DNA from 2 places in the Salinivibrio sp. AR647 genome. Region 1 is predicted to be linked to the other one. Evidence: riboswitches for the same ligand, from Rfam matches in the RefSeq annotation. Region 1 holds a riboswitch; the other holds the start of a gene.
What was found. Region 1 has a riboswitch for lysine ahead of BZG76_RS03580 (Na+/H+ antiporter NhaC family protein). Riboswitches for the same ligand answer to the same signal wherever they lie in the genome.
Positions count from the first base shown of each region.

Region 1 (4,215 bases):
AAGAAGGATGTGTCGCATGGAAACTGGTACAGTAAAATGGTTTAACAATGCAAAAGGATTTGGCTTTATTTGTCCAGGAGAAGGGGAAGGAGACGTATTCGCTCACTACTCTACGATTCAAATGGATGGATATAAGACATTAAAAGCGGGGCAAACCGTCAGCTACGAAGTCGAGGAAGGACCCAAAGGCTACCATGCCAGCCAAATTGTGCCAGTCGATCAAGAGGCAGTGAAATAGCACTGACCCCGATCGGCCAAATTGAAGAAAAGGCGAGCTGTTGCTCGCCTTTTTTGTCTTTTCAGTGTGTCACACAGGTTCCATTGCTCAGAGCAGTCCGAGCATCTGCTTGTAGTGGCGACGACAAACAGACACATAACGTTCATTGCCCCCAATCACAACCTGATCGCCATCTGCAATCGCGTTGCCTTCAGTGTCTTGCCGAATGACACGACTGGCTTTACGCCCACAATGACACACAGTTTTAAGCTCCACCAATTTGTCAGCCCACGCGAGTAAGTACTGTGACCCTTCAAACAATTCACCACGAAAATCGGTACGCAAACCATAACATAGGACAGGGATCCGCAATTTATCCACGACATCGGTCAGTTCCAGTACTTGCTGCTTGGTTAAAAACTGGCTCTCGTCAATTAACAAACAGTCGACTTTGTCCTGAGATAAAATGGCCGCCACATGCTCAAACAACGACGTTTGGTTGTCATACAGATGTGCATCCGCGTCCAGGCCTATACGTGAACTTATTTTACCTTGCCCGTAGCGATTATCGATCGCGGCGGTGAACAGTAAAGGCTGCATCCCACGCTCTTGATAATTGAACGCAGATTGCAACAAGGTGGTCGATTTACCGGCATTCATTGCCGAATAGTAAAAATATAACTGGGCCATAACTGTCTCTACACGTAACGCCCTACTTCAGGGCCAACATCATTCAATACACCGGCATGCTACCGAACCCGCAGAAAAAGAAAAGCCCCGTTTATGCGGGGCTTGAAGGACTATCCTTTCAATTGACAGGGCCGCTTTTTAAGCCAAAGTAACCCCGAGCACAAAAGAATGAACGCCAGCGTCGACGCGGCTAATGACCATAACAAAGAGGCGGTAAAGCCAAGCACTAAGAAGCCAAATGTCGCAACGACTGCGCCCCCGATTGCATAAGGTAGCTGCGTGGCGACGTGGTCAATATGCCCACAGCGCGCCCCTGTTGAGGATAAAATAGTGGTATCTGAGATAGGAGAACAATGATCGCCAAATACAGCACCGGCTAATACCGCAGACAGCATCGGCAACATCAGCGCAATATCCGTCGCTGCCGCAAGATCCCCCGCAATCGGGAGCATAATACCAAATGTGCCCCACGACGTGCCCGTGGCGAATGCCATCACTGCCGCCAATAAAAATAAAACCACAGGTAACAATTGAGCAGGTAGGTTACCTTGTACTAACGAGGATAAATATTTACCCGTTTGTAAATCACCAATGATATGGCCAATCGACCAAGCAAATAGCAATATAAGAATCGCACCAAACATTGATTTAGCGCCGACCCATAACGTCTTCGCAATATCGGGCTTAGCAATGCCTTGTTTAACCGTCATCACTAGCGCAACAAACAGGCCGGCCAGTCCGCCCCACAGTAATGACATGCCGACGTCGGTATTCTCAAACGCTCCCAGGATAGAGAATGCATGATGATCAGCGGCTAAAGATTGCGCACCGGTGTAAAGCATGGCGCTAATCGTGGCGATCACTAGCACGACTATCGGAGCCACCAGATCCGCTACACTGCCATTTTCACTTTCTTCGATGCCTAAATCATCGCAAATATCAGCACAATGTTCGCTTTCATCACCTAATCGGCTGCCTTTTTTTGCTTGGTATTCAAATTGGCGCATGGGGCCAATATCAAGCTGAAACCAGACCACGGCAAACACTAACAGCAGCGCAAAAATGGCATAAAAGTTCATCGGAATCATGATGACAAACGCACCCAGTGCGGTGTAATCGGTAACACCATGCGCAACCAAGATAGAGCCAATAACGGTAATGATATAGGCTCCCCAGCTGGAGGCCGGTGTAATCACACACATAGGCGCCGCTGTCGAGTCGAGAATATAGGCAAGTTTTGCCCGTGAAACATGAAAACGATCCGTGACTGGGCGAGAAACGGCCCCTACCGCTAAGCTATTAAAGTAATCATCAACAAAGATGAATACCCCAAGAAAAGCAGCCAGTAACTTCGCACCACGTTTACTCTTAATCCGGCTTTGTGCCCAATTCGCAAACGCGCGCGTCCCCCCCGATAAGGATAATAACGCGGTAATCATGCCCAATAATATTAAAAAGGCGAGGATACTCAAGTTCCAGCTGTTTAAACCGCCATCAGCGATAAATAAGCCAGTGATCACGTCCAGTAAATACTGACTAGCGGGCACAAGTGAAAAATCCGTCAGTAATACGGTGCCAAGGATTATCCCCATACCCAACGACAATAAGACACGTCGAGTTGCAATCGCAAGACCCAAGGCCAGCAACGGAGGAAGCAGTGATAAAGCGGATGAAGAAAAGTCTGTTAAGTTCATGATCTCAATATCAACCAGGTGGTTGGAGATCTACTGCAGAAACGAAGACGGTAAGGCGTGGTATTACACGGCAAACAACTTGCCTCCTACATACAGTAGCGCTCCATAGTGTGTTTCTAAGTACTATGGCAGTGCTGCTCCTATTCGGTAACAGCCCCAGCTCAATCGGTGTGATGATCTGATTGGCTTCGGCATTGTTTCCTTTTATGCGCCCTCATCGGTATCACCCTCTTGCGCATGACTCATAAACAACGCACCTCTACGTTAAGCGAAGTGCATTCTACACATCGTGCTCACTATCGCAACTGTTTATGTTTGAAAAATCATCGGCTCGTTGTCAGGCGTTCTATTCCTTTTCCATGCCAATGATAAACGACGCGCATTCTATTTTTTTAGACACAAGAATCAAAACGCCACTAAAACTATACGCTAGGATTGCGAATAACTTGCAAATAATGAACAATGTGGCGTATTAATATATGTAATATTGTATATTTCATTTATACTGCTATCATCCTTCTATTAACAAATAAATTAAACAGGAACCAATAATGTCTGATGCAATGAAAGCGTTACTCAACCTGCGTAGCTTACGCGCTCTTGCCAAAGAGATGTCAACCGAGCAACTAAACGAAGCGTTAGAGAAACTACATACTGTGGTTGAAGAGCGTAAAGAAATTGATCGCGAAGAAGAAGCAAAAGAACAAGAGCGTTTAGAAAAGCTAGAGAAATACCGCGAAATGTTAGTGGCCGATGGCATTGAGCCAGAAGAGCTCATGAAGCTATTAGGTGGCAGCACTAAAGCGAAAACACCAGGAAAGCGCGCAGCACGTCCAGCTAAATACCAATATACTGATAATGACGGTTCACATAAAACATGGACAGGTCAAGGCCGTATGCCTAAGGTTATTCGCGAAGCGACGGAAAGTGGTTCTGCAACACTCGACGATTTCCTCATCCCTGGTCAAGAAGCATAAACTTTTTACCAAGGAAAAAGAAAAAAGAGGCCAAGGCCTCTTTTTTTGTTATAGGGTATCAATCAAATTTAATTCTATCGGCTAAATGACTAACCGCCAGAGCAAAGTAATGCGAGCGGTTCCACTTCAATAAGCTTTGATAATTATTGTAGACCAAATACGCTCTCCCCTTTTCATCATCAGGCTGAATGAGCCATGCTTTGATGTCGACCTTGGGTAACGCTTGGCCGTTCATGCGTCTTACGCCTTTCGTCTGCCAGTCACTTAACAATAAGCCCTTGTCTGCTCCGGTACCGAGTAGAGACCGATCAAGCTGTTCTGGAACTTGAACTTGCCGACCCCATGTGTAGGTATCATCCCAACCAGCTTGTTTCAGATAATTCGCTGCCGATGCAAAAACATCGGCCTCCGTTTGCCAAATATCCTTTTTACCATCTTGGTTGCCATCCACAGCATAATTAATAAACGAACTGGGCATAAACTGAGATTGCCCCATTGCTCCCGCCCATGATCCTTTCATGTCTTCGGGGGCAATATGACCTTGCTGTAATATTGTCAGTGCTGCCATGGTTTCTTTACGGAAAAAAGCTTCTCGACGGCCATCAAATGCCAATGTCGACAATGCCTCAATCACATT
Region 1 is NZ_MUFE01000002.1:223,106-227,320, reverse strand. It holds gene cspD (cold shock domain-containing protein CspD) at 17-238, shown strand; gene BZG76_RS03585 (thymidine kinase) at 326-907, opposite strand; gene BZG76_RS03580 (Na+/H+ antiporter NhaC family protein) at 1,018-2,601, opposite strand; lysine riboswitch at 2,690-2,871, opposite strand; gene BZG76_RS03575 (H-NS family histone-like protein) at 3,153-3,578, shown strand; gene BZG76_RS03570 (lytic murein transglycosylase) at 3,637-4,215, opposite strand, start outside.

Region 2 (4,215 bases), on a different contig from region 1:
CGCTCGTGTTGATTCCGATATTGGCGATGCAAGAGCAACCCTTACTGTTGCTATTCGCCCTGTGTGCGATTGGCTTACAACAAGTGTATTTAGCCCGCTTTGCCTCGCGACGCCAGCATCGTATGTGGATGATCGCTATCTCGGCAGGGGCATTTTTGGCGGTATTTGGTCTCAGTGGTCAAGACAACTGGCACTGGCTCACCGCCGACGATCAGCGCGCACTGATGCTGGCGTGGCAGCAATGGCAAATGACGCCATTTTTTGGAGTGGGCATGGGCAATGGTCAGTCAACGTTGCTATTACTGTCTGCCTCACAACCGAATCATTCCGGCCCGGTGACCTTACCCAGTGCTTTAATCCTGTGGCTCCTTGAAGGGGGGCTCGTTGTCGCCTGCGGCTATCTTGTGGTGTTAGCCGCGCTAACACTTCGTATTCTACGTGCACCGTCAGGAACACGTAGAATATTGATCGCCTTAGTATTGCCACCACTGACCGGCCTGATGATTTATCCAGCCAGTGGCACACAGTGGTTTAACGGGGTATTGTTATTGATTTGGTTGTATTGGTTAGACAACTTAACCAGTCGATATCGTCGTTATCCCGTGTTTTCACACCGTTATAGTCAGCGTGTCGCGAGCCGTAGTGTGATCATGGCGCTGGTGCTCGTCACCTTACTGAGCTTGTCATCCGTTTACCTCGCCAATCGCTATCTGCGTGATTCCTTATTAAGTTCGCAGCGTTTTACCTTGTATCAGCAACACCCATGGTGGCAGCAAAAACTGCACCGCGCGCAACAAGACCGTCACTTTCAAGCGAATTTGGCGCACTTATCTGACGTAGCACGCCACCAGCATTTGGATGATTTACTGCGTCAAGTCGCGCAACGCCCACGCTTTTCGGGCTATCAGCATGCGTATCAGGTTGCGTTACAAATTGGTGATCATCAACGCGCACGCGATATTCAACAAGAAGCGCGCTATTTATACCCGCAAGCAAGCAAAGTATGGACCACTCGCCATACCTTGCCCGATACCTTAACGCCTTAACGTAACGCGTTTTCTAACGCTTTCAGACACAGCGCCACATTCTCATGCCGTGCCCCGTAGCCCATTAAGCCAATGCGCCACGCTTTACCGGCGAGATCGCCTAAGCCGGCACCAATTTCGAGGTTATAGGTCGTGAGCAGGTGCTGACGTACTGCCGCATCGTCCACGCCATCCGGAATAGTGACCGCGTTAAGCTGCGGCAAACGGTAAGGCTGATCAACCACAAAAGTGATACCGAGCTCATCCAGCCCTGCTTTGAGGTGTTGATGCATGTCTTGATGACGTTGCCATGCATGCTCAAGCCCTTCTTGATAGAGCCGCAATAACGACTCATGCAAGGCATACAAACTATTGACCGGCGCGGTATGGTGATAGCTGCGTTTCCCTTCTCCGCTCCAATAACCAAGCACCAGGCTTTGATCGAGAAACCAACTTTGTACCTTGTGGGTTCGCGATTGCATTTTAGCCACAGCACGCGGTGAGAAGGTGACAGGCGATAAGCCAGGGACACATGACAAACATTTTTGGCTACCGGAATACACGGCATCGAGCTGCCACTCATCGACTTTCAATGGCACGCCACCGAGTGAAGTCACGGCGTCGACAATGGTTAAGCAACCGTGCTCCCGCGCCAATCTCGCCAGTGTTTGCGCATCCGAACAAGCGCCGGTTGAGGTTTCAGCATGGACAAACGCAAGCGTGCTGGCATCCGGATGGGCTTTCAACGCAGCCTCAACGTTTTCTGGACTAACAGGGGCACCCCAGGCATCGTCGACCATCACTGCTGTTGCGCCGCAACGCTCGACATTTTCCCGCATACGATCGCCAAACACACCATTGCGACAGACAATCACTTTTTCACCCGGTTCAACTAAGTTGACAAAGCAAGCTTCCATCCCGGCACTGCCTGGCGCCGAAATCGCCAGGGTAAAAGGGTTGTCGGTTTGAAACGCATATTGAAGCAGTTGTTTGACTTCATCCATCATCGCGATAAACAAAGGGTCAAGGTGTCCGACAGTCGGACGGCTGAGTGCCTGTAGCACTGCAGGATAAATATCAGAGGGGCCCGGGCCCATTAACGTGCGAGCCACGGGCTGAAAAGATTGAATCTCGGAAATTGAACGTGCCATAACCTTTCCTTGTTGTTGGTACACACAGATGACCGTTATAGCATATTTTTTCGCCATATCCCTATTGCCTGGCATGTGAACTGTGTGATCGCTGGACAATTTTGCCAAGGCACTGATCGTGACCAAAAGGCTGTTGACACCCTGTCATCTCGCCCGTAATGTAAATGCTGTTCACGGGATAACCAACCCGGGACTGAACATGCAGAAGAGGTGCATTTCTCAGGCAGTTATCATGCGGAGCCCCACTCCAAGGTATGATAATCAGGGGAGACAATGCCGAGGTGGCGTAAGCTTGGGGGCGAAACGCTGCCGGCCTAGGAGGCTGAATCCTTCAGGCTGTCACTTGTCATCCCTACAGGAAGACAGGTGGAGCGCTTCTGGCAGTCCATGCCTGCCGTTTGCTCTTCCTTCTTTTTTGCGGTCCCTACCGCGGTCACGATGTGACTTCTGATGTTCCCCATAATGAATTAGACCCATTTGTATGATGAGAGGGGAAAAGGACGTGAACCCATTACCACCGATTTCAGTCGCTAAGTTTGGCGGGACGAGCGTTGGCACTATCGATGCCATGCAACAAAGCGCTGATGTTATCGAGCAAAACCCACATACCCGCTTTGTGGTGATCAGTGCGTGCGCAGGCGTCACCAATCACTTGGTTGCACTGGCACAAGGGATCAACGACCCACAAGTCCGTCAAGACAAACTGGTTGCCATCACCGCTATCCACCAAGTGATATTAAACGCGCTTCCCGCTTGCCAGGACACGCAAACAGCAGTCGATGACTGGCACCAAACGATTGCCGACTATGCAAATACCGCAGCATCTGCTCCCAGTACAGCGTTAACGGATGCGTTGGTCGCTTGTGGTGAGCTCATCTCAACCTATATTTTTACTCACTTGCTCAATAGCCGAGGCATGGCCACGGTGAGGGCCGATGCGCGAGCGTTATTGCGCACCGATAGTCACTTCGGCTGTGCCCAACCGGATCGACAACAAACCAAGATTCAGTGCCAGAACCAATTACTCCCCCGCTTAGCGACGCACTTAGTGGTCACGCAAGGGTTTATCGGTGCTGATGCGAACGGGCATACCACCACCTTAGGCCGTGGCGGCAGTGACTACAGTGCCGCGCTATTCGCCGAGGCGATCGGAGCAGAAAGTTTGGCCATCTGGACCGATGTCCCCGGGATTTATACCACCGATCCACGAGTGACTGATCGTGCTCGTCCGATTAGTGAAATTAGCTTTAGCGAAGCCTCGGAAATGGCTACCTTTGGTGCCAAGATCCTCCATCCATCGACGTTAGTGCCCGCGGTACGCCAGCATATCCCGGTATTTGTCGGCGCGGCGAGAGCCCCCGAACAAGGCGGTACCTGGATCCGTGAGCAAGCGCACTCAGCGCCGCTCTTTCGTGCCGTGGCCCTCAGGCGCAACCAGACCATGGTGACACTGACCAGCTTAAACATGTTTCATGCTTGTGGTTTTTTGGCCAAGGTGTTTGAGATCTTGGCGCGCTTTGAAATCTCAGTTGATTTAATCACGACCTCGGAGGTCAGTGTCTCTCTGACGCTGGATCAAACCCATACCCAGGGTGACGCACCGCAGCTGCCGGAGGCTGCCATCGCCGAGCTCACGCAGTTATGTCAGGTAGAGATCTGTGCGAATCTAGCGGTTGTTGCGCTGATCGGTAACGAGATGAATCACACACCGGGCGCGACAGCGCCGGTATTTAGTGCGCTTGCTCAATATAAACTGCGCATGATTTGCTATGGTGCCAGCAATCACAATGTCTGTGTGGTGGTCGACGATCACGACGCGACCCATGTCGTACAGCGGTTACACGCTGACTTATTTGAGTAAAAAAAGGCCAGCACATGTGATGTGCTGGTCTTTTTTCATTAGGCGTTTAAGTTTGGCCCGAGCCATTTTTCCGCGTCTTTGCTGCTCCACTCTTTGCGCGCCGCATAACTGTCACGTTGATCATCTTGAATCTTAGCCACCGCAAAGTAGCGTGATTCAGGATGTGAGAAGTACCACC
Region 2 is NZ_MUFE01000001.1:360,711-364,925, forward strand. It holds gene BZG76_RS01670 (Wzy polymerase domain-containing protein) at 1-1,046, shown strand, start outside; gene BZG76_RS01675 (pyridoxal-phosphate-dependent aminotransferase family protein) at 1,043-2,176, opposite strand; lysine riboswitch at 2,374-2,561, shown strand; gene lysC (lysine-sensitive aspartokinase 3) at 2,661-4,037, shown strand; gene metH (methionine synthase) at 4,076-4,215, opposite strand, start outside.
Region 2: linked by a shared signal. The riboswitch ahead of lysC (lysine-sensitive aspartokinase 3) and the one ahead of BZG76_RS03580 (Na+/H+ antiporter NhaC family protein) in region 1 are both predicted to bind lysine.